Regions from separate parts of the Simplicispira piscis genome, predicted to be linked through region 1. Evidence: riboswitches for the same ligand, from Rfam matches in the RefSeq annotation. Region 1 holds a riboswitch; the other holds the start of a gene.

Region 1 (6,506 bases):
CACCAGCGCCAGCTGCGCGCGGCCCGAGTGCAATAGCGCCAGCGCATCGCCTTGCGGTGCGGTCAGTACCTCCACCTGCAGCAGCGGGTATTCGTGGGCCAGGGCCGCCAGCGGCCCCGTCCAGCGGGCAGCCAGCAGCTCGGGGGCAATGGCCAGCGTCAGGCGTTCCTCCAGCCCCTGGGTGAGCGCCAGGGCCTGCGCATTGAGCTGCAGCAGCTGCCCCGCCAGCAAGCGGGCCTGGGGCTCGAGGGCGCGAGCCGCTGCGGTGGGGCGTGGCTCGCGTCCGTGGCGGTCAAACAACGCCATGTCCAACTCTGCCTCCAGGTGGCCCATGGCCATGCTCACGGCCGAGGGCACCCGGCCCAGGGCCCGCGCGGCGGCGGAGAAGGAGCCGTGGTCGAGTACGGCCAGAAAGAGCTGTACGCTGTCGGAGGAAAAGGCCATCTATCAATAAAACTGAAATAAGCTGACTTTAATTATCAGCCTAGAGCCGATAAATTCGATGCCATGTCATCTTCGCCTCTCATCCCCGGCCTGCACGGCGTGCGCCGCCGCGTGGTCTACGTCAGTATTTACGAATTGATCGCCATTGCCGTCGCCACTTTCGGGCTCGCGCAGTTTTCCAGCCAGGGTGTGGGACATGCCGGGGTGATGGCTGTGGCCTCGTCGGCCATCGCCGTGGCCTGGAACCTGGTCTTCAATGCCCTTTTTGAGCGCTGGGAAGCCCGTCAGGTGGTGCGCGGTCGCAGCCTGCGCCGCCGCTTGGCGCATGCGGTGGGCTTCGAGGGCGGACTGGTGTTTACGCTGGTGCCGCTGTTTGCCTGGTGGTTCGACATCAGCCTGTGGCAGGCGCTGGTGATGGACCTGGGGCTGGTGGTGTTTTTCCTGTGCTACACCTTTGTCTTTAATTGGGGTTTTGACCAGGTTTTTGGCTTGCCCGCCTCCGCGGCATAAGCTTGTGTACTCCTGGGCATTTGCGCCGCCCTAAAATCGATCCATTCCAAGGAGCGTTGCAGCAGTCCCGCGCGGACTGTCAGGCTTGGAATGCCAGGCCCCCGCAACGACGCTCACCTGTTCCGGGCTATCAGAAATACAGGTGAGTTCCCATGTCTGAAATTTCCGTCCCTCCCATGCGGCTGTCGGGCCTGGAGCCCGTCTCCATTGGCGCTGGCACGTTGTTCGTCAACGTCGGCGAGCGCACCAACGTCACCGGCTCCAAGGCCTTTGCCCGCATGATTTTGAACGGCCAGTTCGAGGACGCGCTGGCCGTGGCACGCCAGCAGGTCGAAAACGGCGCGCAGATCATCGACATCAACATGGACGAGGCCATGCTCGACAGCAAGGCGGCCATGGTGCGTTTTTTGAACCTGATTGCGTCCGAGCCCGACATTGCGCGCCTGCCCATCATGGTCGACAGCTCCAAGTGGGAGGTGATCGAGGCGGGGCTGCGCTGCATCCAGGGCAAGCCCATCGTCAACTCGATCAGCATGAAAGAAGGCGTGGAGGCCTTCAAGCACCATGCAAAATTAGTGCGCCGCTACGGCGCCGCTGCCGTGGTGATGGCGTTTGACGAACAAGGACAGGCAGACACCTTCGCGCGCAAGATCCAGATCTGTGAACGTGCCTACCGCATCCTGGTGGACGAGGTGGGCTTTCCGCCCGAAGACATCATCTTCGACCCCAACATCTTTGCCGTGGCCACCGGCATCGAGGAGCATTCCAACTACGCGGTTGAGTTCATCGAAGCGACACGCTGGATCAAGGCCCACCTGCCCGGCGCCAAGGTGTCTGGCGGTGTGTCGAACGTATCGTTCAGCTTCCGCGGCAACGACCCGGTGCGTGAGGCGATCCACACCGTGTTCCTGTACCACGCCATCCAGGCCGGCATGGACATGGGCATCGTCAATGCCGGCATGGTGGGTGTGTACGACGACCTCGACCCGGTGCTGCGCGAGCGTGTGGAAGACGTCATCCTCAACCGCCGTCCTGACGCGGCGGAAAGGCTGCTCGAAGTGGCCGAAACCGCCAAGAGCGGAGCCAAGGACGAGAGCAAAAAACTCGAATGGCGCGGTACACCCGAATCGCCCAAGACCGTGGGCGAGCGCTTGTCGCACGCGCTGGTGCACGGCTTCACCGACTTCATCGTCGAGGACACCGAAGAGGCATACCAGGAAATTCTGGCCCAGGGCGGACGCCCGCTGCACGTCATTGAAGGCCCGCTGATGGACGGCATGAGCATCGTCGGCGACCTGTTTGGCCAGGGCAAGATGTTCCTGCCCCAGGTGGTGAAAAGCGCGCGCGTGATGAAGCTCGCCGTGGCGCATCTCATCCCCTACATCGAAGAAGAAAAACGCCAGGACGAGCTGGCTGGGCGCGACGTGCGCACCAAGGGAAAAATCGTCATTGCCACCGTCAAAGGCGACGTGCACGACATCGGCAAGAACATCGTCACCGTGGTCTTGCAGTGCAATAACTTTGAAGTCATCAACATGGGCGTGATGGTGCCTTGCCACGAGATTTTGGCGCGCGCCAAGGCCGAGGGCGCCGACATCGTCGGCCTGTCGGGCCTGATCACGCCCAGCCTCGAAGAGATGCAGTACGTCGCCGCCGAGATGCACAAGGACGACCACTTCCGCGTGAAGAAAATACCGTTGCTCATCGGTGGTGCCACCTGCAGTCGCGTGCACACCGCCGTCAAGATCGCGCCGCACTACGACGGCCCCGTGGTGTACGTGCCCGATGCGTCGCGCAGCGTGGGTGTGGCGCAAAGCCTGCTGGGCGATGGGGCAGAAGCGTTTCTGAAAGAAGTGAGCGCGGACTATGACAAGGTGCGCCAGCAGCACGCCAACAAGAAACAGACGCCCCTATGGACGCTGGCGCAGGCGCGTGCCAACCGCACCGCCATCGACTGGACCACTTTCACGCCCACACCACCGCGTGCGCTGGGCCGGCGCGTGTTCAAGAATTTCGATCTGAACGAACTGGTGCCCTATATGGACTGGGGCCCGTTCTTCCAGACCTGGGACCTGGCTGGCCCCTATCCCGCGATCTTGAAGGACGAGGTCGTGGGTGAGGAGGCAACGCGCGTGTTCGCCGACGGCCAGGCGATGCTGAAAAAAATGATTGACGGGCGCTGGCTGCAGGCCAGTGGCGTCATGGCGCTGTACCCCGCCAACAGCGTGGGCGACGATATCGAGTTCTATACCGACGAGACCCGCAGCGAAGTACTGACCACCTGGTACGGCCTGCGCCAGCAAACTGAAAAACATGCGGTAGAGGGTGTGATGCGCCCCAGCCGCTGCCTGGCCGATTTTGTGGCCCCCAAGGACAGCGGCATTGCCGACTACGCCGGTCTGTTTGCGGTGACGGCGGGCCTGGGCGTCGAGAAGAAAGAGAAGTTCTTTCTGGACGACCTGGATGATTATTCCGCCATCATGTTCAAAAGCCTGGCCGACCGCCTGGCCGAGGCGTTTGCCGAGTGCCTGCACCAGCGCGTGCGCACCGACCTGTGGGGCTATGCGCACGATGAGAAGCTGTCGAACGACGCACTGATCGCTGAAAAGTACCAGGGCATCCGCCCCGCGCCCGGCTACCCCGCCTGCCCGGACCACAGCGCCAAGCGCGAGCTGTTCCGCGTGCTGCAGTGCGGAGAGGTGGGCATGGAGCTGACCGACAGCATGGCCATGGCCCCAGCCGCCAGCGTCAGCGGGTTTTATATTGGCCACCCGGACAGCACGTACTTCAGCGTGGGCAAGATTGGCGAAGACCAGCTGAAAGACATGGCGCAGCGCCGCGGCATGGATGAGGCTGAGCTGCGGCGCCTGCTGGCACCCATCCTGTAGGCGCAGCGCACAAAAATCCGGCGGATCGCTGGGTTTTGTGCGCCCTTCTCAATCTGGTGTCTCCGTATTGACGGGGTCCCCCCGGGGCGCCAGACTCGTGCGAACTCTTCCCTTCGCGCATGACAGCCACCAACAACACGCCCCTCGACGCGCAGCAGCTCCTGCGCTTGCTGTGCAGGGCGGCCTTGCTGCCAGATGGCGATTTTCCAGCCGGGCTGGCGCGCGAACTGGCCGCCCTGCAGGGGGTGGCGGAGGCCCGCTTCACCACCGATCTGCCTGTACCCGATGCCGCGCAGGACGCCCGGTGGCTGTGTTTGCCGCTGGTGGCCGGGAGCGGCGATGGCAGCGACCATGGCGTCCTGTGTCTGCGCGCCCTTGATCCGGCGCTGTGGCTGACCCATGCAGAGGCGCTGGGGCACTTTGCAACAGCGCTGGCGCATCTGCTGGAGGAGCGCCGTTTGCGTGCGTTCACACAGCAAGTCCAGGCGCGGTCGCTGGCACTCCAGCACAGTGAAAAATGGTTCCGCGAACTCTTTGATAACTCGCCTGACCCCTGTTGGCTGATCGAGAACGGCATTTTTACCCACTGCAACTGTGCAGCGATCCACATGCTGGGTTACACGCGGCGCGAAGACATCCTGCAGCATCCCTCGCGGCTCTCCCCGGAGCGCCAGCCCGATGGAAGACTTTCGTTTGAGAAGGCCCAAGAGCTGATGCAACGTGCTCTGCAAGAGGGCGTGGTCCGTTTCGAGTGGGAGCACTGCCGCGCCAACGGCTCTTTCCTCTCGGTCGAAGTCACGCTCGCGCGGCTCGAGCTGCAGGGCCATGCAGTGCTCTACTGCGTCTGGCGTGACATCACGGACCGCAAGCAGGCCCAGGAAGAGGCCTACCAGCTGGCCTACTTCGACCCGCTGACGGGATTGCCCAACCGCCGCCTGCTGCTGGACCGGTTGCAGCAGGGCATGGCCGCCAGTTCGCGCAGCGGCAAGCACCGGGCCGTGCTCTACCTCGATCTGGACCATTTCAAGAACCTCAACGACACACGTGGCCACGAGATGGGCGACCGCCTGCTGGTCGAGGTGGCGGGACGGTTGCGCGCCTGCGTGCGCGAGGGCGACACCGTGGCACGCCAGGGCGGCGACGAATTCGTGCTGCTCATCCAGCAGCTGGGAGAGAACCTGGAGACCGCGGTGTCCCAGGCGGGTGCAGTGGCAGAAAAAATCGTCACCTGCCTGGCCCAGCCTTGCAATCTGGGCGGTGCGGCCTACCAGGGAACGACCAGCGTGGGTATTGCCCTGTTTGTTGGGCAGACGGTGCCCGCCGACGAGCTGCTGCAGCGCGCTGACCAGGCCATGTACCAGGCCAAGGCTGCGGGGCGCAACGCCGTGCGGTTTTTTGAGCCAGCCATCCAGGAGCGGATCAATGCCCGCGCCGCCATGGAGAACGAGCTGCGCCACGCCGTGGAGCGCAATGAACTGGTGCTGCACTACCAACCGCAGGTGGACCCACAGGGCCGCTGCACCGGCGTGGAAGCCTTGGTGCGCTGGAACAGCCCCCTGCGGGGCCTGGTGTCTCCCCTCGACTTCATCGGGCTGGCCGAGGAAACAGGGTTGATTCTCCCCATCGGGCACTGGGTGCTGGCCCAGGCCTGCCGCACATTGCAGGCCTGGCAGGCCGATCCGCTGACCGCACACCTGGGCATCGCCGTCAACGTCAGCGCACGCCAGTTGCGCGAGGGCGATTTTGTCCAGCAGGTCCGGGCGCTGCTGTACAGCTATGCCATCGGGCCAGGGCGGCTCAAGCTGGAGATTACGGAAAGCATGCTGGTGCACGACATTGAGCAGACCATTGCCACCATGCGCGCGCTCAGGGACCTGGGGGTCAGCTTCGCGCTCGATGATTTCGGTACGGGTTATTCGTCGCTGTACTACGTCAAACGCCTGCCGCTCGACCAGATCAAGATCGACCAGTCTTTCGTGCGCGACATTCTGGTGGACCCGAACGATGCCGCCATCTGTCGTGCCGTGGTGGCCCTGGGCCGCAGCCTGGGACTGGTCACCATGGCCGAAGGGGTGGAGACGCCCGAGCAATGGGCCTTTTTGGCCGATGAGCGCTGCGATGGTGCGCAAGGCTATCTCTATGCCCGCCCCCTGCCTGTGGGGGAGCTGCTGGCGTGGCTGCGCCTGCGCAGTGCGGTGGCCGTCTAAACATCCGCTGGCGTGTGCGCGCCGCTGCCCTGCGCGCTGGCGGCCATCTCCAGCTGCATCATCACCATGTTGACCAGGGTGCTGACCGTCGGCCGCCCGGTTTCAATCACAAAGTGCGCGGTTTCACGGTACAGGCCGTCGCGCTGGGCATAGAGTTCACGCAAGCGCTCCAGCGGGTTGGCCACTTGCAGCAAGGGGCGCGTGCGGTCGTGGCGCACCCGGCGGTAAATATCCTCGGGTGAGGCGCGCAGATACAGCACCGTTCCAAACTGGCGCAGGGTTTCGCGGTTTTCAGGGCGCAGCACGGCGCCGCCGCCCGTGGACAACACCATGCCGCCGGGCAGCGCGGCCACGTCGGCCAGCACCTGCGTTTCCAGGTCACGAAAACGCTCTTCGCCCTCTGCATCGAAATACTCGCGGATGCTGGTGCCCAGCACCTGCTCGATACGATGGTCCA
Region 2 (23,640 bases), 450 kb from region 1:
CCGTCGTACCCCTATCTGTTCGAGACCAAGGCCGCAGCGGAGCCGGGCGACGAGGTGGTCAAGCTTCCGCCCGGCCAGACCCCTGCCGGGCAGGTGGTGGTGGCACGGCCCGAGGCACTGGATCTGGTGAAGTACCTGCAGGGTCTGAACCACACCTACCCGGTGCTGCCGCCCGCCGTGCAGGCGGCCCCGGCAGCGGCAGCACCCTCTGCAACGGCTGCACCACCCGCTTCCTGAACCCTGCGAGGCTCCCATGACCCAAGAGACTGACACTGACATCGACCACCGGGCGCAGGAGCGCGAAAACGCCGAACCCGAGGAGCGCATCCGTCCCGTGCCCCTGGTCGCCGCCGCCATCACCCTGGCCATGGTGCTGTTTGGCGTGGTCTACATTTTCATCTCCGATCCCTTCGGCAACGCCAGCCTGGGTGACCGCCGCACGGTGGCCGACTTGTCAGGCCCGGTGCCTGCGGCGGCGGGGGCTGCAGTGGACGGCAAGGCGGTGTTTGCCGCGCAGTGCGCCGCGTGCCACCAGGCCACGGGCAAAGGGCTGCCCGGCGTGTTTCCGCCGCTCGATGGGTCGGAATGGGTGCAGGGCGACACGCGCATCCTGGCCAACATCCTGCTGCACGGCATTACCGGAGAGATCAGCGTGGCGGGCGTGACTTACAGCGGCGCCATGCCCGCCTTCCAGCAACTGAGCGACGCCGAGCTGGCCGCCGTGGCCAGCTACATCCGCAGCGCCTGGTCGAACAAGGCCGAGGCCCTGCCGACCACGCTGTTTGAACAAGAACGCCAGGCCGGCAGCGCCCGCACTACGCCCTTTGAGGGCGGCGCGGCGCTCAAGGCGCTGGCGGGCAAACCGGCCTGAGCACGCCATGCTGCGCACCGCCTTGCTCAGCGCCCTGCTGGTGCTGGCAGGCTATACCAGCGCCGCCTGGCTGACGCACGACTTCCAGGTCTGGACGGCCGAAGGCGCGCGCCGCCTGGAGGTGGCGCAGCACCCCGTGCCCGTGCCGCCGGTCACGGTGGAAGGCCCGGGCATCGCGGCGCAGAGCCTGCCCACGCTGCTGGCGCAGGGCGGCGGTGTCACCCTGGTCGACTTCGTTTACACCCGCTGCCAGACGGTGTGCCTGTCGCTGGGCAGCAGCTTCCAGCAGTTGCAGGCGGCCCTGCAGGCCGACCGCAACGCAGGGGCCACACCCAAGGTGCGCCTGCTGTCCATCAGTTTTGATGGCGCGCATGACACGCCTGCGGTGTTGCAGGCCTATGCGCGCTCACTGCAGGCCGACCCGGCGCTGTGGCACTGGGTGCGCGTGCCCGACGCAGCAGAGCAGCAAGCGCTGCTGCAGCGCCTGGGTGTGGTGGTGGTGCCCGATGGGCGCGGCGACTACGAGCACAACGCGGCCTTTCTGGTGCTGGACGCGCAGGGCCGCATGGTGCGGGTGTTTGACCTGGCCGAGCAGCAGTTGGCGCTGGACTCTGCGCGCCACCTGGCAAAAGGGGGGCGGCTGTGAACCGGTACCACCTGCGCGCTTCGGTGGCCATCGGGCGCACACCCCGGCGCCAGGTGCTGGTGGCGCTTGCATGGATGGCGTTGTTGCTTGTGCCTGCGGTGCGCCAGTGGCTCACGGCCAGCATGTGGCGGCACATGGCGCTGCAGTTTCCGTGGTGGATGTTGGCGGGTGTATTGCTGGCGGCAGGCCTGCCGCCCGCCGTACGCGCCCGCGTGGCTCGCTGGAATGCGCACGGCATCAGCGGCTTGGTTGCCACCGGCACCGTTCTGGCCGTGCTGATGGTGCCGCGTGTGCTCGACCTGGCGTTGGTGTCTGCGCCCATCGAGGCGGCCAAGTGCGCAGCGCTGGTGGTGGCTGGTGCGGCGTTGCGGCTGTCGTGGCGCGCTGCAGGGCTGGTGGTCCAGGGGTTTTTTCTGGGCAACATGCTGCCCATGACCGCAGTGGTCGGGCAGCTGTACATCGACAGCCCTCTGCGCCTGTGCAACGCCTACCTGCTGGACGACCAGGCCCGCCTGGGCCAGTGGCTGGTGGGCGCGGCAGCGCTGGTGGCGGTGGGCTGGCTGGCGCAGGTGGCCTGGTGGGTGGCGCGGCGTGAGGGGGCGTCGGCGGTGTGGGTGTCTGACAAGGGTTGATTGCTATTTAATTTATAGCTTGTTGCGCTTGTTCCACGGGCGTTAGATGGGTTTTTTGTTGGGTTTTTGTGCGCTCTGTGCCTTGGGCCGCGCCGCTTGTGCTGAAGGCGGAGGCCGGGGTCGCAGGCAGCGGTGCTCGGTGCTGGCGGGGTCTCGCTCGAACTCGCGCCTGCGGCGCTCAAACAATCGCGATCCCTGATCCGCCATCCCCTGCGCTCCTCGGCGCAGCCAGAAGGGGGTTGACGCCCGCTCGGCCCTAACGCGCCGCCGGGCGCACATCCCGGCCTCCGTCGGCAGCACAAAACACAAGTCCCAAAGCAGCGTTACACCGCGCATGCCAGCACGTGATCCCGCCCCGCCATGGCTTGCGCTGGCACAGAAGGCCGCCGCGCCAGGTGAATACCCGCCAGCATGCAGCGCACCGAGCCACCAGCCAGCTCAATGGTGGGCACGCGCAGCGGCAGCAGCGTGGCGCTGCGTTCGATGACGGCTTTTTGTGCGGTGCTCAGACTGGCGCAAGCACGTTCGGACAAAGCCAGCAGGCGCTGCCCGTCCCGGCCGGTGAGTTCGAGCGCGTTGCCGGCAAATTCGCCAATCTGCCGGGCGTCCAGTTCGATGAGCACACGCCCGCTTTCGCGCAGGCGTGCGCGCACGGCCTCGCGCCGCCGTGGGTCGGCAATCAGGCCAAAGCCCCCGAGCGCAAAGTCGGTGCCCACGCAAAGCATCACGTTGGTGTGGTAGCAGGGCTGGCCTTGCGCGTCTGCGGTGGCGAAGACCATGGGTTCAAAGTTGAAATGCGTGCAAAAGCGTTCCAGCGCGACCGGGTTGGCGCGGTTCGACTGCGCCGTGTAGGCGATGCGGGCTATGTGGTCCAGCACCATGGCACCCGTGCCTTCGAGAAACATGTTGTCGTGTTCCAAACCCGAATAGTCGATGACGTCCTGCACGCGGTACTCGCGTTTGAGCATCTCGATGATGTCGCTGCGCCGCTCGCGCCGACGGTTGGGTGCAAACATGGGGTAGAGCGCCACATGGCCCCCGGCGTGGGTGGAGAACCAGTTGTTCGGAAACACGCTGTCGGGCGTGTCCTGCGCGCCATCGTCGTCGAACAGGTGCACGCGCACCCCGGCGGCCTCCAGCCGGGCGGCGGCTGCGCTGACCTCGGCGTGGGCGCTGCGGGCCGTTGCGTCGGGCGGCTGACCGCTGGTGCGCGCCTGGAAGGCGTTGTCGGCGGCAGTTTCGGGGTTGGGATGGAAGCGCTGCGGGCGCACCATCACCACGGCGGCGGGGGACTGGAGGGATATGGAGGGCATTTTTGCGGGCGGGGGGGAAGTGGAGTGCAGAAGGGCGGTGCAAGCTGATTTTGCGCAAGGCTATTGCTAACAAAAAGCCCCAAAACTGACCAAAATGCGCTGAAAATTAGCGCATTGCCAGCCATGAAAAACACTATGACCAAACTGGACGACACCGATCGCGAAATCCTCAGCATTCTGCGTGCCGATGCCCGTACGCCTGTGGCCACGTTGGCGCAAAAACTGCGCGTCTCGCGTGGCACGGTGCAAAACCGCCTGCGCAAGATGGAGGAGGGCGGGGTGATCGTGGGCTACACCGTGCGCCTGCGGCCCAACTCGGAGCCGCACCGCATTCGCGCCTGGATGAGCATCGCCGTGGAAGGCAATGCCGCACCCGAGGTGATTCGTGCGCTGCGCGGCGAGCCCATGGTGGGCACGCTGCACACCACCAACGGCCGATGGGACATCGTGGCCGAGGTGCGCGCCCAGAGCCTGGAGGCGTTCGACAGCGCCCTGGGCCGCATCCGTCTCACGCCAGGTATCGCCAACACGGAGACCAGCATCCTGCTCTCCACCTACAAGGCTTGATGTTGGCAGTACGGCGCCTGTCGTTCATCTAGGATAGAACCACCATGCCGACCACGCCCCTGTCGCCCGCAATGCCTCCTGACCGTATCTGGCCGCTACGGGGTGAGTTTGTTGACGCCGCGCTAGAGCAATCCTTTCGCGAGAGCACGTTGCAGCAGGTGGTGTCGCAACAGCGCACCAGCCTGTTGGTCTGGGCGATCCTGCTTTTGCTGTTTGCCGTGCCCGACTATCTCGCGATGGGTCCCGTGCCGTGGTTCTGGGTTCTGATGGGCTATCGAGCGGGCATGGCTGTGCTGCTGCTGGGATATATGCACGCGCTGGGGCGTGTGCCGACACTGGCTCTTCACAACCATATCCTGATGTGGCTGGGCCTGCTGGCCTATCCCTTCTTTTTTCTGTTTTACGCCGTGCGGCCGGACGTGCGTGCGATCAATACCGGCGTCATCATGGTGGTGCAGCTCACCATGTTTCTTTTCATCCCTTCACGGGTGAAGCTGACCATACCCGTCGCGTTGTTTGGGGCTGTCGGGACCACCGTGAGCTACTGGTGGACCAGCCCTGCAGATGCAGCCACCAAGGCGGCCACCGTTTTGCTGGTCACGATGCCTGCGGTCATGGGCTATGTGGCTGCGCTGCGCCAGCAAAAAACCGAAAGACAGGAGTTCTCGCTGCGCCAGCAACTGCAGGATGCCAACCGCGAACTGCAGGGCGAAGTAGCGCGCCGTGTGGCCCTGCAGGTCGAACTCGAACGCCAGGCCGCCACCGACTTGCTGACCGGGCTGCCCAATCGGCGCGCCTTGGCGGAGCGCTTTCCGATCGAGGCGGCACGTGCGCAGCGCACCGGTGAAGCGCTTTCGCTGGTCATGTTTGACCTGGACCATTTCAAGCAGGTGAACGACCGTTACGGCCACGCCGCTGGGGACGCCGTACTGCGCGGTGTGGGCCAATTGTGCTCCCACAGTTTTCGCGGCGTGGACATGGTGGCGCGGGTGGGGGGCGAGGAGTTCGCGGTGCTGTTGCCTGGCGCTTCTGTGCGGCAGGCGGGCGTGGTCATGGAGCGTTTTATCAACACCCTGGCCGGTATGGATATTGAAATCGGTACCCAGAGCCTGCGCATTAGCACCACGGCGGGTGTGGCGCAGCTGCAGGACAGTGAGTCGCTGGATGCGCTCATGGCCCGGGCCGATGTCGCCCTGTATGCCGGCAAACAGGCGGGGCGCAACCGCGTGGTGCTGGCGCCCGCGCCGGGTTGAAGCGGTGCAATCGTTTCGGGTCAGCCTGCGCGTGCGGCGAGCAGGTGGCGCGCCAGCTCGGCGAACCCGGCGCCGCGTTCGCCCGCTGTCACATGGCGCGGCAGATGAACAAGCTGGGGTACAAAGCGTGCAATGTTCGCTACGCCTACGCTGTGCGTAAAGTGCTGGAACATGATCTGGTCGTTGGTCGAGTCGCCCACATAGACCCAACGGTCGATTTCACTCTCCAGCGTGCGCCCGAAGAGTTGCTGCACGATCCAGCGCGCACCTTCCCACTTGTTGTGCGCGCCAAACCAACCGTTGATGTGGATGCTGCTGACCGTGGCCGTCATGCCTGCCGCACGCATGATGCGCACCGCATGGTCGATGGCCTCTTGCGGCAGGTGGCTGAACTCGCTGTGGTCGATGGCGATGTCGGTCTCGCGCCCTGGGGAATCGGTGGCCCGGCGTGCACCCGGCACCTCGGCCTCGATCTGCGCCAGCACCTGCTGCATGGCGCGGAAGTTGGCGGCGCGGGTGGCGGCATCCTGTTGGTATATTTTTGATAGCTTTTCGCGCTTGCCAGATAAGCGCTGCAAGCCATTTTGATCTAAATTTTCTGTCGTATTCAGCAGGGCCGCCGCACCGTTTTCCGCCACGATGGCATCGACCGGCCAGGTGGCGGCAAAGGGCGCACTCCAGCCGACCGGGCGCCCGGTGATGGGGACGACATGCAGGCCCGCCGCCTTCAGCGCACCCAGGGCTTGCAGTGCATCGGGTGTGATGGCGCCTTCGGTGGTGAGGGTGTCATCGATGTCGGTCAACACGCCCACCAGGCCCGCGCCGCGGGGCACGGACCAGGTCGCCAAAGGCGCCATGTCAGCTGGCATGGCCCAGGGCCAGGCCCGCATGCTCGCGCAGCGGGTGAAAGTGGATCTTGGGGAAGCGCTCTTGCGCCAGCCGCACGTCGTAGGGCGATGTGCACAAATACGCCAGCGTCTCGGCCGCGTCGTGCGCCATGCGCAGCGGGTAGGCGTTTTCAAACTCGCGCAACTCGGCGGGGGTGTCGGCGGTGATCCAGCGCGCGCCCGTGTACTGGCAGCCTTCCAGGCGGATATCAGCGTCGTATTCGGCTTTCAGACGGTGCTGCACCACCTCGAACTGCAACTGGCCCACGGCGCCCAGCAGCATGTTGCCCCCGGTGTCGGGTTTGAAGACCTGGATCGCGCCTTCTTCGCCCAGCTGGGCCAGGCCTTGCTGCAGCTGCTTGGTGCGCAGCGGGTTCTTGAGCACCACGGTCATGAACAGTTCGGGCGCGAAGAAGGGCAGGCCGGTAAATTGCAGGTTGGCACCGTCGGTGATGGTGTCGCCCAGCTGCACGCCGCCGTGCGTGGTAAAGCCAATGATGTCGCCGGCGTAGGCCTCCTCGACCGCCTCGCGCCGCTGGCTCATGAAGGTGACCACGCTGGTGGGCCGCAGCTCTTTGCCGGTGCGCTGCACCTTGAGCTTCATGCCCGGCGTGTATTTGCCCGAGGCCACGCGCACGAAGGCGATGCGGTCGCGGTGGTTGGCATCCATGTTGGCCTGCACCTTGAACACCACGCCGGAAAAGCCCTCGTCCTCGGGCTGGATGGTTTTGACCACCGGCTGCTTGTTGACCTGCAGCGTGCTGATGCGCGGACCGGGCGGGGGCGACATGTCGACCACGGCGTCGAGCACCTCCATCACACCGAAGTTGTTCACACCGGAGCCGAAAAACACGGGCGTGAGCTTGCCTGCCAGGAAATCTGCATGGTTCCAGGCGGCCGAGGCGCCCACGGCCAGTTCCATGCTCTCCAGTGCGTCGTCAAACGATTTGCCAAAGCGTTTGCGCAGCCGCTCGGCCTCGGCCAGCGGCACCACTTCAAAGTCTTTCGGCCCGCGGTCGCTGCCGGGGGTGAACACCGTCATGGTCTGCGTGCGCAGGTTGATGATGCCGCCAAAGCTCTTGCCCTGGCCCACCGGCCAGGTGATGGGGCAGCAGGGCATGCCCAGCTCGCGCTCCACCTCGTCGAGGATGTCCAGCGGGTCGCGCACTTCGCGGTCCATCTTGTTGACGAAGGTGATGATGGGCGTGTCGCGCTGGCGGCAGACCTCGATCAGGCGGCGCGTCTGTGCTTCCACGCCGTTCGCGGCGTCAATCACCATCAAGGCCGAATCGACGGCGGTCAGTACGCGGTAGGTGTCTTCCGAGAAGTCCTTGTGGCCGGGGGTGTCGAGCAGGTTGACCACGTGGTCGCGGTAGGCCATCTGCATCACGCTGGACGCGACCGAAATGCCGCGCTGCTTCTCGATCTCCATCCAGTCGGACGTGGCGTGGCGGCTGGCCTTGCGGCCCTTGACGGCGCCCGCGATCTGGATGGCGCCCGAGAACAGCAGCAGCTTTTCCGTCAGCGTGGTTTTACCAGCGTCGGGGTGGGAAATGATGGCAAAGGTGCGGCGGCGCCGGGTCTCAGAGGCGTAGGACAAGGGGTAATCCAGCAACAGGGGAAAGCGTTGGCACCCCCGCACCCTGTGGGGGCGGGGGGGTGGTGAAAGGCGGGATTTTACGGGTGGGGCCGGAAAGAGGGACCATCGGGCCTTCCGCCGTCGCAGACCAGGCAGGCCTTTGCTGTGTTTGTGCCCCAAACATGTCACAGTGGCGGTTATGCATTCCGACTCTGTTGCCTCTCCTGCATCGACCTGGGTGCAGGCGGGCACGCCGGCTTACCGGCGCATCAGCCTGGCGCTTTTTCTGGCAGGTTTTGCCACTTTCTCACTGCTGTACTGCGTGCAGCCGGTGCTGCCAGAGCTGGCCGCGCATTTCGGCCTGGGCGCGGCGGGCAGTTCGCTGGCGCTTTCGGTGGCCACGGGCTGCCTGGCGGTGGCGATCTTTGTCGCGGGGGCGCTGTCCGAGGGGCGCGACCAGCGCCGCCTGATGTTCGTATCGATGGCGCTGGCGGCCCTGTGCAACATTCTGGCCGCCGTGGCGCCCACCTGGGGCGCGCTGCTGGCGGCGCGGGCGCTGGAAGGTCTGTTGCTGGGCGGCGTGCCTGCCGTCGCGATGGCATACCTGTCAAACCACATCCACCCGCGCGGGCTGGGGTTTTCCATGGGCTTGTATATCGGTGGCACGGCCTTTGGCGGCATGGCGGGGCGCATTGGCATGAGCGCGCTGGCAGACCACTTTGGTTGGCGCGTGGCCCTGGCCACCATGGGGGTGCTGGGCCTGGTGGCTGCGGTCGGTTTTGTGCTGCTGCTGCCGCGCGCCGACAGGCCGGGCGCCCCGGCGGTGCGCAGGGCCCTGGGTTTGCGGTACCACCTGGGCGCCTGGCGCGCCCATCTGCAAACGCCGGGCCTGCCGCTGCTGTTTGCCTCGGGCTTTGCGCTGATGGGGGTGTTTGTCTCGCTGTTCAACTACGCCGGTTTCCGGCTTGCCCTGCCGCCCTATGGCCTGAGCCAGACGCAGATCGGGCTGATCTTCAGTGTCTACCTGTTCGGCATGGTGGCCTCGCCCACAGCGGGCGCGCTGGCAGACCGTCTGGGCCGTGCGCCGGTGCTTGTCGGCGGTGTGGTGCTGATGTCGGCGGGCGTGTTGCTGACCCTGGTGGCGCCCCTGGCGGGGGTGATCGCGGGCATTGCGGTGCTGACCTTCGGGTTCTTTGTGGCGCACGCCGTGGCCAGCGGTTGGGTAGGGAGGCTGGCGCTGCAGTCCAAGGGGCATGCCTCGTCGCTGTACCTGCTGGCGTACTACCTGGGGTCGAGCCTGCTGGGGTCGGCCGGGGGCTGGTTCTGGGAGCATGGCCAGTGGCCGGCGCTGGTGGTCTTTTCGCTGGTCTTGCTGGCGGGCGCGCTGTGGCTCGCGCTGCGCCTGCGCAGCAGGGCCGATGCCGCCAAGGGGTGAGGCAGCGCGCCGCCTGCGGTGCCGATATAATCGCCCCTTCCTCCGAGGAGCGTTGCAGCGGCCCCATTGTGTATGCGGGACGTGAGGCTCGGAGTCATCCCGCAACGACGCTCATCCACTTTCCGTGTGGTGAGCCTGTACCTTCCCCCGGCGAGTGGTTTTTCAAACATGCTTTGGAGCAAACCATGAACGCACGCGTCAACGCCCCCGTCCTCACCGACTGCGCCATTACCGACATTGGCCTGGCCGCCTGGGGCCGCAAAGAAATCCGCATCGCCGAAACCGAGATGCCCGGCCTGATGGCCATCCGCGAAGAATTCGCTGCCAAGCAGTCGCTCAAGGGCGCGCGCATCACCGGCAGCCTGCACATGACTATCCAGACCGCCGTGCTCATCGAGACGCTGCAGGCGCTGGGCGCGCAGGTGCGCTGGGCTTCGTGCAACATTTTCTCGACGCAAGACCATGCCGCCGCCGCCATTGCTGCGGGCGGCACACCGGTGTTCGCCATCAAGGGCGAGTCGCTGGCCGACTACTGGGATTACACGCACCGTATTTTTGACTTCGGCGCTGCAGGCACGCCCGGCGAAGGCCCGAACCTGATTCTGGACGACGGCGGCGACGCCACGCTGCTCATGCACCTGGGCAAGCGTGCTGAAAAAGACGCATCCCTCATTGCCAACCCTACCAGCGAAGAAGAAACCTGCCTGTTTGCCTCCATCAAGGCCAAGCTGGCCGTGGACCCCACCTGGTACAGCCGCAAGAGTGCGGAGATCATCGGCGTCACCGAAGAAACCACCACCGGCGTGCACCGCCTCAAGGAAATGTCCGCCAAGGGCAGCCTGATGTTCCGCGCCATCAACGTGAACGATTCGGTCACCAAGAGCAAGTTTGACAACCTGTACGGCTGCCGCGAGTCGCTGGTGGACGGCATCAAGCGCGCTACCGATGTGATGATTGCGGGCAAAGTGGCCTGCGTTGCGGGTTACGGCGACGTGGGCAAGGGCAGCGCCCAGGCGCTGCGTGCGCTGTCGGCCCAGGTCTGGGTGACCGAGATTGACCCCATCAACGCGCTGCAGGCCGCGATGGAAGGCTACAAGGTCGTGACCATGGAATACGCCGCCGACAAGGCCGACATTTTTGTGACCACCACCGGCAACCGCGATGTGATCACCTTCGAGCACATGACCGCCATGAAGGACCAGGCTATCGTCTGCAACATTGGCCACTTCGACAACGAAATCCAGGTTGCAAAGCTCGAAGAAAAATGCGAATGGGAAGAGGTCAAGCCCCAGGTCGATCACGTCATCTTCCCCGATGGCAAACGCATCATCCTGCTGGCCAAGGGCCGCCTGGTGAACCTGGGCTGCGGCACAGGCCATCCGAGCTTCGTGATGTCGTCGAGCTTTGCCAACCAGACCATCGCTCAGATCGAGCTGTTCACGCACAACGACTTCTACGAAAGCGGCAAGGTCTACGTGCTGCCCAAGCATCTGGATGAAAAGGTGGCACGCCTGCACCTGAAGAAAGTGGGCGCCATGCTGAGCGAGTTGAGCGACGAGCAGGCTGCTTATATCGGCGTGCCCAAGCAAGGCCCCTACAAGCCCGATACTTACCGTTATTGATTTGCTATTGATGTAATAGCTGCAACCGCTTGCTGTGCAAGCGGTTGAGTCGAATTTTTCTCAAAATATTATGCGTGCTGATGTCTTTTTGGTGGAGAGCGGGCTGGCCAGTACCCGCTCGCAGGCCCAGCGCCTGATCGCCAGCGGGGTGCAGTGGCGCCTGGCTGCGTCCGCACCCTGGAACCGCGTGGTCAAAAATGGCGACGAGATTCCGGCCGGAGCCGAGGTGTGCCTGCTGCAGGAGGCCGAGGCCGAGGCGCGGTTTGTCTCGCGTGGCGGGCTCAAGCTCGAAGCCGCACTGCGGCACGTCGGGCTGGCGGTGCAGGATTTTCAGTGCCTGGATGTGGGCCAGTCCACCGGGGGGTTTACGCATTGCCTGCTGGAGCACGGTGCACACCGGGTGGTGGGCGTCGATGTGGGCCATGGCCAGTTGCATGCGCAACTGCGCCAGGACCCGCGCGTGGTGTGCCTCGAAGGGCTTAATGCGCGGGCGCTGACACCGGCCTCACTGCAAGAGGCCTGGGAGGCAGCAGGATCCGATACGGTGGCGCCAGCGGAAAAAGAAGACGACACACCGCCCGATAACCCCTATCGCTGGATGTCGGGCGATGGCGAGGTGTCGGACTACGACGACAGCGATGATGTGCGTGACGAGGATGTCGAGGTCGCGCTGGCCCGTGGCCAAGCCCCGCAGGAAAGCCCTGTGGCGGCAGAGGCTTCCCGCCGCCAAGCTGCCTTGGCAGGCCACGGCATTACGCCGTTGTTTGAACTGATTACGGGTGACCTGTCCTTTATCTCGCTCACGCTGGTACTGCCTGCGCTGGTGCCGCTGCTGGCCCCGGACGGCCATGTGCTGATGCTGGTCAAACCACAGTTTGAACTGCAGCCGGGCCAAGTGGGCAAAGGGGGGATCGTGCGGGATGCCGCGCTGTATACGGTGGTGGAGCAGCGCCTGCGCGCCTGCTGTGCCGATGTGGGTCTTGCCGTACAGGACTGGTTTGATAGCCCGATTGCGGGCGGCGACGGCAACCGAGAATTTTTTGTTTTTGCAAGGAAGGCCGCATGACCGCCACCAATGCAGCACGCCCCGGCCTGCCGGTGAGCGTGGAGTTTTTCCCCCCCAAGACACCCGAAGGCGCCGACAAGCTGCGCACCGTGCGCCAGCAGCTTTATGCGCTGCAGCCCCAGTTCTGCTCCGTCACCTACGGCGCGGGTGGCTCCACCCAGCAGGGCACTTTTGACACGGTGCAGGCCATTTTGCAGGAGGGCGTCGACGCAGCTTCGCATTTCTCTTGCATTGGTGCCACGCGCGCCTCGGTGCGGGAACAGCTGGCGACACTCAAAGCCATGGGTGTGCGGCGCCTGGTGGCGCTGCGCGGTGATTTGCCCAGCGGCTATGGCATGGGTGGAGAGTTCCACTACGCCAGCGACCTGGTGGCCTTCATCCGGGCAGAAACGGGGCGCGACTTCCACATCGAAGTGGCCGCCTACCCCGAGATACATCCGCAGGCCCGCTCGCCCGAGGCCGACCTCAAGGCCTATGCCGCCAAGGTGCAGGCGGGTGCCGATGCCGCTATTACCCAGTATTTTTACAGCGGCGATGCCTACCTGCGCTTTGTGGACGAGGCGCGGCGCCTGGGCGCCGATGTGCCCGTGGTGCCCGGCATCATGCCGATCACCAGCTCCACGCAACTCATGCGGTTTTCGGACGCCTGCGGTGCCGAGATCCCACGTTGGGTGCGTCTGCGTCTGCAGGGTTTTGGCGACGATGTGGCCTCGATCCGTGCGTTCGGGCTGGACGTGGTCACGGCCCTGTGTGAGCGCCTGCGCGCTGAAGGCGCACCGGCGCTGCATTTTTACACCATGAACCAGAGCGCGGCCACCCTGGAAATCAGCCGCCGCCTTGGTCTGCTCCGGTAACATGCCGGTTTTGATTTTTGCCGTGCTCCGATGAGATCTGTAATTGCTTTGCTGCTGGCCGCTGGTGGTGGCCTGGCAGCGTCTGATGTCACCGCTCAAACGCGCTACCACTGCCGGGATGACAGCGGAAATACTTTCGTTCTGTCCCGCCCCTGTCCGCCGAACGCACGCACGACGGCTGCGGTGTCCGGGTCGGCGCCGTCGTCCTATGGTCGCAGCAGCAATAGCTACTCCACCGCGGTGCGGGTGCCCACCGAAGAGCCGGAACACTACCAGTACATGAGTGCGCGCTGCCGTTCGCTGGACAGCGGCATCCGTTCCGCTTATTCGCGTGGCATCAAACCTGATGTGGTGGAAGGCATGCGGCGCGAATACAAGCGCGACTGTCGTGAGCAGGAGCAGGAGGCTTATTCACAGCTGTCGGATGAACGGCGAGAGGTGAAAAAGCAGCGCCGCGAGGAAGAAAAAACGGCCCAATTGGTCGGCCAGAGCCAGCGTGAGCAGGAGCAGCGTTTCGCGGAGCAGTGTGCCGAATCGCGTCGCATCATTGCGACCAAACGCGCGCGCACGGACCTCTCTGCGGGAGAGCGCAATGAGCTCAGCCGTTTCGAGGACGCCTTCCTCGCTCGTTGCAAGCGCTGATCGACAGGCCCGCCCTTGCCTGTGGGGCGGATCAGCTGCCTGATTCGAGCGTGTGGGTCGCGTTGCGATCCTGCCCCAGCCGTTCCACCAACTGCGGTAGCGCCTGTTGCAGACCCGCTTTCAGGGTGTGGGGCGGGTTGATGAGGAACATGCCGCTGGCGGGTAAGCCCGGGCGCTGCGTTTCGCCCTGAGCGTTCTCGGTGATTTTGCTGGATTTCACCGTGAGCGTGGCGTGCAGCCAGCTCTTGCCTGCCTTCTGCGCCATGGTCTTGAGTCTGCGGGGCAGGTCGTGGGCTTCGGGGCGCGGAATGATGGGGTACCAGACCGCATAGGTGCCTGTGGCAAAGCGCTTGAGTCCGTCTTGCACCATGTCCAGCACCTTGCTGTAGTCGCTCTTTATTTCATAGCTGGGATCGCACAGCAGCAAAGCGCGGCGGGCCGGTGGAGGTAAAAATTTCTTGACCCCCTCGAAACCATCCTCGTGCAGCACGGCCACCTGGCGCCCCGCGTCAAGCTGGGCCACATTGCCTGCCAGAGCACGCAAGTCGGTGGGATGCAGTTCAAACAGCTTGAGCTTGTCGTGCGCGCGCAGCAGGCGCTGGATGATGAAGGGTGAGCCCGGATAGACTTTGGTGCTGCTGCCCTGGTTGAATGTGCGCACCAGGTCCACATAGTTTTGCAGCATCGGCGCCAAGGCTTCGCCCGGAGTGTCGGCGGCGGTGAGGCGCAGGATGCCCTCTCTGGCCTCGCCACTGGTGCGTGCGTAGTCACCGTCCAGTCGGTACAGGCCTGCGCCGGCATGGGTGTCCAGCACGGTCAAGGCGGCATCCTTCTCGGTCAGGTATTGCAGGGCGGCAATCAGCATTGTGTGCTTGAGCACATCGGCGTGGTTGCCTGCATGGAAGGCGTGGCGGTAACTGAACATGCTCCAATGGTAACCATGCGGCTGGTGTTTGCTGTTTGCTCCGAATCTTGAGGGTGGGATGACCCTGTGTGTGTGAGGCTCAAGGGTGGGCACAATCGGCACTATTTCGCTGTCACTGACGTTTTTTTGCAGCCAAGATGCGTTTTGTTGCGTCGGGCGGGTTTCTGTGAGGCGATGATTGCGCCTTAATCATCTTCTGGGTTGCCCATCCATCCCTTGTCCTTCTGCCATGAATGTTCGCTCCACTTCTGCGCCCGCTCCAGGGGCGCTCCATGTTGATGCACTGCCGGTGGGCACGCGCCTTGGCGAGTTCGAGATCCTCGCGCTGCTGGGCGTGGGAGGATTCGGCATGGTGTACCGGGCGTTCGACCACTCTCTGCACCGGGCCGTGGCTATCAAGGAGTTCATGCCTGCGGCGCTGGTCGCCCGTACGGACGATGGCTCACTGCTCGCGCGCTCGCCCGCCGACCAGTCGGCATTTATGGCCGGCTTGAAGTCTTTTGTGGGCGAGGCACGCCTGCTGGCACAGTTCGATCATCCATCGCTCGTCAAGGTGTTCCGCTTCTGGGAAGCCAACAACACCGCTTACATGGTCATGCCCTTGTACACCGGCATGACCTTCAAGCAGGCGCGCGCGCAAATGCGCACCCCGCCGCCCGAGGCCTGGCTGCGCAAGGTGCTGTGGTGCGTGCTGGGGGCGCTGCGTGAACTGCATGATGGGCAAACTTTGCACCGCGATGTGTCGCCTGACAACCTTTTTCTGCAGGATATCGGGCCCCCGGTGCTGCTTGATCTGGGGGCTGCGCGCCATGCGATCAATGACCGGGACCACAAACACACCGCCGTTCTGAAGGTGAACTACGCGCCCATCGAGCAATACGCTGATGGCGATGCCGATCTGGCCCAGGGGCCCTGGAGTGATCTGTACTCACTGGCCGCCGTAGTGCACGGTTGCCTGTGCAACGATACGCCACTGCCTTCCACCCTGCGTTCGATCCGAGACCGTATGGTGCCGTTCTCCCGTGTAGCCAAAACAGTTTTTCGCCAGTTCGGGCAAGAATATTCGCCCGCCTTCGTGGCAGCCATCTCCCAGTCTCTGGCACTCAATCCCCGGGACCGTCCGCAGAGCATCGATGCCTTCCTGCAGATCATGGAGATGACGACCCCACCTGAAGGGGTGGAACATTTTGATTTTCGCTCCGATCTGGGTGACATCTGGGTCGAACCCACCGACCAGCCAGGCCCGGGCCATGTGGTGCCTACGGTGGATGTGACCTCGGAGATGAAAGAAAAACTCCGGCAATCATCCTCTCCTGGGCCCCTGGCTCCTGCCGCAGCGGTGGCTGCACCACTGTCGGTACCGGTGGATACCGCCAAGGTGTGCAGCCCGGTGCAGGACGCCATCCTTCTCCCTGACGCAGCCGATACAGTGTTCCTGGATGCGGGTGATACGGTGGCCATGGAAGACATTGCCGACAGCCGTTTTCTGGATCCGGACCCGGCGCACGGTATCCACGCGGCCGGTGTGGCGGGACGGCAAAAGCCAGGCCTGGAGAAAGTGCATGCCCATAGCCCCTCGCAAAAGGCGGCCGCACGGGCGGCCAAGGAGGCAGGTCGCACGCGCGAAAAAACCGCAGCACGTCCCTTGGGCATGACGTGGCTGGTCATGGCCGGTGTCTTTGTCGTCGTGGCGGCGGCTGCAGCCTATGGCTGGCGCAGCCGTGCCCCGGCACCTGTGGAAGCGATCATTACCGAGTTAAAACCTCCGGTAGAAGCATCGCCACCCCTGGCGGTGCAGCAGAACGTCGCTGAGCCGGCCTCTGATCCCACAGCCGCACAAGCGGCCGCCAGCGAGCCTGCGGTCATTGTGGAACCGTCCCCCGCCTTTGTGGCCACGGACGATCCACGCGCGGTTTCCAAGTCGCCGCCGCGAGCGACCCGAACAACCAAAGTCGTCAAAGAGCAGCCCGCGCCGGTGTCCAGCCCTGCACCAGCCCCCGAGCCCGCGCCCGCCCCTCCCCCGGAGCCGCCAGCACCTAAGCCTGCACCGCGTCCGCCAGCACCCCTGTGCGAGAACACCAATGTGTTCACCCGCAGCATGTGTCTGCGTGAAGAGTGTCGCAAGCCGGGCAATGCAGGCCGCGCGGCCTGTGTTGAGTTCCGTAAGGCCATGGAACCTCTGGAGCGTAGTAACTTTGCCAATTGAGCCGCCTGCTGTCGATGCGTCTGCGCCATATTGAAGTTTTCAACGCAGTCATGGTCACTGGCAGCGTCAGCGGCGCTGCGCGTCTGATCAACATCACCCAGCCGGCCGTCAGCCGCACTCTCAAGCACGCCGAGTTGCAATTGGGCTTCCCGTTGTTTGAACGGGTGGGGGGGCGGCTTGTGGCCACGGCTGAGGCGCGCAGCCTGTTCCCGCTGGTAGATAGGCTGTTCACCGATCTCGGCGAAGTCCGTCGATTGGCGCAAGGCCTGCGCACCGCAGACAGTGTCAAGGAGTTGCGCGTGCAGACTGTTCTGGCTTTGAGTTACGAGGTATTCCCCGCTGCGGTTCAGCGTTTTCGGGCGCAGCATCCTTCGGTGGTCATTCACCATGCGGCCTTGCATTCGCCGCAAATCGTGGATGCCCTGGTGTTGCAGGAGGCGGATGTCGGTTTCCTCTTCGGTGCACCGTCTCATCCCGCGCTGACGGAAGAATGCCTGGCCAGTCAGACCCTTGTGTGCGTGGTGCCCAAGGGTCTGCTGTCACCGGCTCAAAGCGTGGCTGGTGTGCTGGGGGTGCGCGATCTTGTCGGTCTGCCGGTGATCGGCCTGGATGCGCGCGACCCCATGGGGCGGATGTTGGCCCATGCGCTGGGGGACACTGATCCTGAGCTGCACCCGGTGATGGTGGTGCAAACTTACCATGTTGCCCTTGCGCTGGCCCACCACGGAGTGGGGGTAGCCATCGTGGAGGCTTGTACCGCCCAATCGGCCGATGGCAACCGCGTCGAGGTGCTGGCGTTTGAGCCGGCAGTGCAGACCTTTGTGCATGCTTTGCGGCCTTCTGCGCGGCCGCACTCACAGCTCGTGCGCGCCTTTACCGACTGTATGCGCCAGGCGCTGACGCACATGCCTGGCGTACGTGCCATTCCAGCAGGCGCTTCACCAGGTAGCAATCAGCGATCCGCAGCGCGCAGGGGTGCGAGCAAGGCCTGAGCCGTACCAAAGGCCAGGGTAAAACCCAGTGCACCATGGCCGGTGTTGAACAACAGGTTGGCGGGTGCGCGGCACAGTGTGCCGACGATGGGCAGACCTGTGGGCGTTGCCGGCCGCAATCCGGCCCAGCGGTCCAGGGCTCCGTAGTCGCTGGCATACGGAAAAATCTCACGCCCTGCCGCCAGCAGCGCCGTGATACGTGCGTCCGGGATGTGGGTGTCGTTGCCCACCAGCTCCGCCATGCCTGCAATGCGCAAACGATCGCCTAGACGGGCAAACACAATTTTGCGCGCAGCATCTGTCACGTTGACCTGCGGTGCGGCAGCGCGTTCGGCTGCCGCTTGCACTGTGACGCTGTAGCCCTTGAGTGGATATACCGGCAGTCGAATGCCCAGGTCACGGGCCAAGCGCACAGATCCTGTTGCCATGGCCAGTACGAACGCATCGGCTTCAATCGCGCCGACCGAGCTTTGTGCCGCGCACACACGGCCGCCGTTGGTCACCAAACGGGTGACCTCGGTGGCCATCAGGAAACGCACGCCGCGTGCACGCAGGGCAGTTTCTAGCCCTTCACACACCTTGAAGCAGTCGGCTGCGCATTCGCTGGGGGTATGGATGGCCCCTGCAATGCGCGGCGCCTGGGATTGCAGGGCGGGTTCGATGGTGACGCATTGCTCCGCTGTCACAGCCTCCTGCACACTGCCGAGTGCGCGCTGCAGCAGCATCTGGCGCTGTGCGCTGGCAAACGAGGCCGCATCAGCGTAAAGCACCAGTTTGCCGGTGGCTGAGAAGTCGCAGGCCAGGCCTGTTTGCGCCATCATGGCGTTGAAACCGGCACGGCTGCTCGCCGCCAGTGCCAGCAAAGCCTCTGTGGTGCGACGCGACACATCGTCGCGACAGGCAGCCAAAAACTGCAAGCCCCAAGCCCACTGCGCTGGATCGGCCTGGATGCGCAGTTTGAGTGGTGAATCGCTGGTGAGCAGCAGTTTGGGAAGCTGCCTCCAGATGGAAGCGTCGGCCAGTGGCTGCACATACGAGTAACTTAGTTGCGCGCCATTGGCGCGACTGGCTCCGGCGCCACTGGTTGCTCGGTCCACCACAGTGACCTCATAGCCCTGGTGCGCAAGTTCCCATGCAGTGGCCAAGCCGACAATGCCAGCGCCGAGGACGACAACGGAACGCGGGGAATTTCCTTGAATCATCGGCCCATGCTAGGGCGCGGGCGACGCCGTGTCGAATGCCGATCGGAGCGAAATCCATGCCCGGATCTTATGGGTGGTATGAGCTTTCGTTATGGAATGAAGATCAATTGGCATACGTCGTGGGCGAGCAACGTCCTAAACTTGTCGGCATGCCTACCATGCCCTCGCCAGCTGCTTCCACCCACGTTTTTCACCGCCATCTGCATACCACTCCACCGCGTGCGGTGTCGGGCGAGGGTGTGTACTTGGTGGATTCACAGGGGCGTCGTTACCTGGATGCTTGTGGCGGTGCTGCGGTGTCGTGCCTGGGCCATGGACACCCGGAAGTTCTGGAGGCCATGCACCGCCAGATTGACCAATTGGCGTACGCGCATACGAGTTTTTTTACCACCGAAGTGGCGGAAACGCTGGCCGATCAACTGGTGCGTACGGCGCCTCCGGGTATGAGCCATGCGTATTTTGTCAGCGGCGGCTCGGAGGCCATGGAGGCCGCTATGAAGCTGGCGCGCCAGTATTTCGTCGAAACCGGTGAGCCGGAGCGGCGCCATTTCATTGCCCGTCGGCAAAGCTACCACGGCAACACACTGGGCGTGTTGGCTGTGGGGGGCAATGCATGGCGCAGAGCGCCGTTCGCGCCGTTGCTGGTGGAGGCGACCCATGTGTCGCCCTGCTATCCCTATCGGGAACAACGGGACCATGAAACCCCTGAGCAATACGGCTTGCGCCTGGCGCGTGAGCTAGACGAAACCATCGTGCGCCTTGGGCCCAAAAGCGTGATTGCGTTTGTGGCTGAAACCGTGGGCGGCGCCACAGCGGGTGTGCTTGTGCCGGTGCCGGGCTATTTTCATGCCGTGCGTGAGGTGTGTGACCGCCACGGCGTGTTGCTGATTCTTGATGAGGTCATGTGTGGGATGGGTCGTACCGGCAGCCTGCATGCCTGCACTAAGGAAGGTGTGGTGCCGGACATAGAAGCCATCGCCAAAGGCCTGGGCGGTGGTTATCAGCCGATTGGTGCGGTGCTGGCACAGCACCGCATCGTCGACGCCATCGGGCAGGGTAGTGGATTTTTCCAGCACGGCCACACCTATCTGGGCCACCCGGTGGCGTGCGCGGCTGCGCTGGCGGTGCAAACCATTATCGAGCGCGATGGCCTGGTGCAGCGCGTGGCCAGTGCGGGCGCCCATTTCGGTGGCCTGTTGCGCCAGGCGCTGGGCACGCATCCGAACGTAGGCGACATCCGTGGACGTGGGTTTTTTTGGGGCGTTGAACTCGTGCGTGACCGGAAATCAAAAACGCCGTTTGAGCCGGCCCTGCGTTTGCACGCGCAGGTGAAGAGACAGGCGATGTCGCATGGCTTGATGGTTTACCCCATGGGCGGAACGGTCAATGGATGCGATGGTGATCACATCTTGTTGGCGCCACCTTTTGTGGCCAGTGACGCGGAGCTGGCACAGATAGTGGGCCTGCTCGCCGAGTCCATTTTCGCATCGCTGCCTTGATGGTGTCGGCCCCGTTTTTTTTGAAGGAGAGACCAAAGATGAAGATGAAATTTTCCTTGAGTATGTTGGCCGCTTCCGTGGGCCTTGCTGCTTCAATGATGGCGCCCGGGGCCATCGCTCAACCGAAGTTCGTGACCATCGGCACTGGCGGCGTCACGGGCGTCTATTACGCTGCGGGTGGGGCCATCTGTCGCCTGATGAACAAGGATCGGTCCAAACACGGCATCCGTTGCTCTGTTGAATCGACGGGCGGCTCTGTATTCAACGTGAATACCATCCGTGCTGGCGAACTCGACTTCGGTGTCGCGCAGTCTGACGTGCAATACAACGCTGACAAAGGCCTTAAACAATTCGAAAAAGACGGTCCCTACAAGGAACTGCGCTCGGTGTTCTCATTGCACCCCGAACCGATCACGATCCTGGCACGCAAGGAAGCCAACATCAAGTCGATTGAAGATTTGAAAGGCAAGCGTTTCAATATTGGCAATCCAGGCTCGGGCACTCGTGCTGCGGCCGAGGAGTTGATTGCGGCGCTGGGATGGAAGAACTCTGACTTTGCTTTGGCGTCAGAGCTCAAGGCCGACGAACACGGCGCGGCGCTGTGTGACAACAAGATCGATGCATTCCTCTATGGCGTCGGCCACCCCTCGGCCAACATCCAGGATCCGACTACGACCTGTGGCGCTCAACTGGTGCCGGTGACGGGCCCGGCCGTGGACAAGCTGGTGGCAACTGCACCCTATTACGCCAAGGTTGAGATCCCCGCAGTGTATGCGGGCAATCCGAAGCCGACCCCGACGTATGGCGTGCTCGCTACGCTTGTCACGTCGAGCAAAGTGCCCGACAACGTCGTGTATGAACTCGTGAAGGTCGTCTTCGATAATTTCGATGACTTCAAGAAGCTGCATCCGGCTCTCGCGCACCTTGATCCCAAGGAAATGATCAAAAACGGTCTGAGTGCTCCGCTGCACCCCGGTGCTGTGAAGTACTACAAGGAAAAAGGCTGGATGTAATTCGCCCGGTTTCAGAAACGCCGGCATTCGCCGCGAAAAAGCTCTGATCTGTCAGGGCTTTTTTGTTTCAACCATGCACTGCGAGGATACGCATGACCCCCGCCAAAGAAACTTCTGCTCCACCGGCTGTTGACGTGCAGCAACTCGTCGTCGACAACGACTTTGGGGGGCGCTCGCCTGGCCCAGCGGTCGGGTTTTTTCTCCTTTGTGTCGCGCTCGCCTGGTCGCTGTTCCAGCTGTGGATCGCGTCGCCGCTCCCGTTTACTTTCGGTGTCCTGGTTTTCAACGACACGGAAAGCCGCGCCATTCACCTTGCTTTTGCCGTGTTTCTGGCTTATCTGTCGTACCCGGCCTTCAAGCGATCACCGCGCGAGCGGGTGCCGCTCACCGATTGGGTGTTGGGGGTGGTGGCGGCTTTTTGCGCCTCTTATCTATTTTTGTTTTATCGCGACATTGCCACCCGGCCCGGCAACCCGACCCAGATGGACATTTATACCGCCGTGGTCGGCATGGCGCTGTTGCTCGAAGCCACGCGCCGCGTGCTCGGTCTGCCGATGGTGGTCGTGGCGCTGGTGTTCTTGATATACACCTTTGGCGGGCGCTACATGCCCGACATGATTGCCCACCGGGGCTTTTCGCTGAACCGCGCCATGAGCCACCAGTGGTTGACCACCGAGGGTGTGTTCGGCGTCGCACTGGGTGTCTCCAGTGGTTTCATTTTCCTGTTTGTGCTGTTCGGCTCGCTGCTTGATAAGGCAGGTGCCGGCAACTACTTCATCAAATCTGCATTTGCCCTGCTGGGCCATATGCGCGGCGGTCCGGCCAAGGCTGCAGTGCTGTCGTCTGCTGCGACTGGCATCATTTCGGGCTCGTCGATTGCCAATGTGGTCACTACGGGTACCTTCACTATTCCGCTCATGAAGCGCGTGGGCTATCGGCCCGATCAGGCAGGTGCGGTGGAGGTGTCCAGCTCGGTCAACGGTCAGTTGATGCCGCCGGTGATGGGGGCTGCGGCCTTCCTGATGGTGGAGTACGTGGGTATTCCTTACGTCGAGGTGATGAAGCATGCTTTTCTGCCGGCCATCATTTCTTATATTGCGCTGCTGTACATCGTGCACATCGAGGCACTCAAAGCCAACATGGTGGGTCTGCCACGGCGTAGTACGGCTTCAGGGGGGGCTCGTCTGCTCTCGCTGGGGCTCACCGTGTCGGGGTTCTTCGTGCTGTGTGGGGTGGTGTATTGGGGTGTCGGTTGGGTGAAGGATGTCGCGGGGAGCGCAGCCATCTGGATCATTGGCGCAGCCCTGCTCGCCACCTATGTCGGGCTGCTGTGGTTTGGCTCGCGTCAGCCAGAATTGCCGCTTGATGACCCGAATGCACCGGTCTTTGAGTTGCCGGAAACGGCGCCGACCGTGAAGTCTGGCCTGCACTACCTGTTGGCCGTGGTGGTGCTCATCTGGTGTTTGATGGTTGAGCAGATGTCGCCTGGCCTTTCGGCGTTCTGGGCCACCATGTTCATCATCTTCGTGATGCTCACGCAAAAGCCGATCCTGGCCTATTTCCGTGGAACAGGTGCGCTCGGCGCGGCCGTCAAGCTGGGTGCCAGGGATCTGATCGAAGGTCTGGCTGCAGGCGCGCGCAACATGATCGGCATCGGTGTGGCGACGGCAGCGGCCGGCATCATCGTGGGCACGGTCTCGCTCACCGGTATTGGCCTGGTGATGACGGAAATCGTCGAATTGCTCTCCGGTGGCAACCTGATGCTGATGCTCTTCCTGGTAGCCATCATCAGCCTCATTCTGGGCATGGGCTTGCCCACGACAGCCAACTACATCGTAGTGTCGACCCTGATGGCTCCGGTGGTCGTTGAGCTGGGGGCGCAAAGCGGTCTCATCGTTCCGCTGATCGCTGTGCATTTGTTTGTCTTCTATTTCGGGTTGATGGCTGATGTGACGCCGCCGGTGGGGCTTGCCTCTTTTGCGGCAGCGGCGATTGCGCGCACCGACCCAATCAAAACAGGCATCACCGCGTTCCTCTACAGCATGCGCACGGCCATCTTGCCGTTCCTGTTCATCTTCAATACCCAATTGCTGATGATCGGCATCACCGGGCCGGTTCACTTTGCTCTCACGGTGATCAGCGCAGTCATGGCGATGCTGGTGTTTGCTGCCGCCACGCAGGGCTACTTCCTGGTGCGCAGCCGTTGGTGGGAGACCATCGCCCTGTTGCTGATTACGTTCACACTGTTTCGGCCGGGCTTCTGGTGGGACATGGTGTATCCGCCGTTCCAGGAGGTGCCTGCGGCGCAGATGGGCCAGATGATTGAAGAAGCGCCTGCTGGTGCGAGTAAACGCGTCTGGATTGAAGGCACTAACACGGACGGTAAGGATGTTCGCAAAGGCGTGCTGCTGCCACTTGGCGCGCCGGGCACGGTGC

What was found. A riboswitch is a leader RNA that binds a small molecule or an ion and turns the genes downstream of it on or off. The one in region 1 is predicted to bind S-adenosylhomocysteine.
Region 2: another riboswitch for S-adenosylhomocysteine. It lies ahead of ahcY (adenosylhomocysteinase); the one in region 1 lies ahead of metH (methionine synthase).

What each region holds. Positions count from the first base shown of each region.
Region 1 covers NZ_BAAGQN010000007.1:627-7,132, forward strand. Annotated here, with positions in the region: gene ACYVOC_RS03310 (LysR family transcriptional regulator) at 1-444, opposite strand, end outside; gene ACYVOC_RS03315 (PACE efflux transporter) at 508-954, shown strand; S-adenosyl-L-homocysteine riboswitch at 997-1,076, shown strand; gene metH (methionine synthase) at 1,107-3,842, shown strand; gene ACYVOC_RS03325 (putative bifunctional diguanylate cyclase/phosphodiesterase) at 3,962-6,049, shown strand; gene ACYVOC_RS03330 (shikimate kinase) at 6,046-6,506, opposite strand, start outside.
Region 2 covers NZ_BAAGQN010000007.1:440,028-463,667, forward strand. Annotated here, with positions in the region: gene ACYVOC_RS05380 (cbb3-type cytochrome c oxidase subunit II) at 1-237, shown strand, start outside; gene ACYVOC_RS05385 (c-type cytochrome) at 254-871, shown strand; gene ACYVOC_RS05390 (SCO family protein) at 879-1,517, shown strand; gene ACYVOC_RS05395 (hypothetical protein) at 1,514-2,149, shown strand; gene ctlX (citrulline utilization hydrolase CtlX) at 2,473-3,462, opposite strand; gene ACYVOC_RS05405 (Lrp/AsnC family transcriptional regulator) at 3,598-4,029, shown strand; gene ACYVOC_RS05410 (GGDEF domain-containing protein) at 4,074-5,282, shown strand; gene ACYVOC_RS05415 (HAD-IIB family hydrolase) at 5,303-6,139, opposite strand; gene ACYVOC_RS05420 (peptide chain release factor 3) at 6,141-7,769, opposite strand; gene ACYVOC_RS05425 (MFS transporter) at 7,948-9,183, shown strand; S-adenosyl-L-homocysteine riboswitch at 9,222-9,303, shown strand; gene ahcY (adenosylhomocysteinase) at 9,369-10,805, shown strand; gene ACYVOC_RS05435 (TlyA family RNA methyltransferase) at 10,876-11,871, shown strand; gene metF (methylenetetrahydrofolate reductase [NAD(P)H]) at 11,868-12,725, shown strand; gene ACYVOC_RS05445 (hypothetical protein) at 12,774-13,367, shown strand; gene ACYVOC_RS05450 (23S rRNA (adenine(2030)-N(6))-methyltransferase RlmJ) at 13,399-14,292, opposite strand; gene ACYVOC_RS05455 (serine/threonine protein kinase) at 14,522-16,498, shown strand; gene ACYVOC_RS05460 (LysR substrate-binding domain-containing protein) at 16,495-17,490, shown strand; gene ACYVOC_RS05465 (D-amino acid dehydrogenase) at 17,451-18,692, opposite strand; gene ACYVOC_RS05470 (aspartate aminotransferase family protein) at 18,851-20,191, shown strand; gene ACYVOC_RS05475 (TAXI family TRAP transporter solute-binding subunit) at 20,230-21,204, shown strand; gene ACYVOC_RS05480 (TRAP transporter permease) at 21,297-23,640, shown strand, end outside.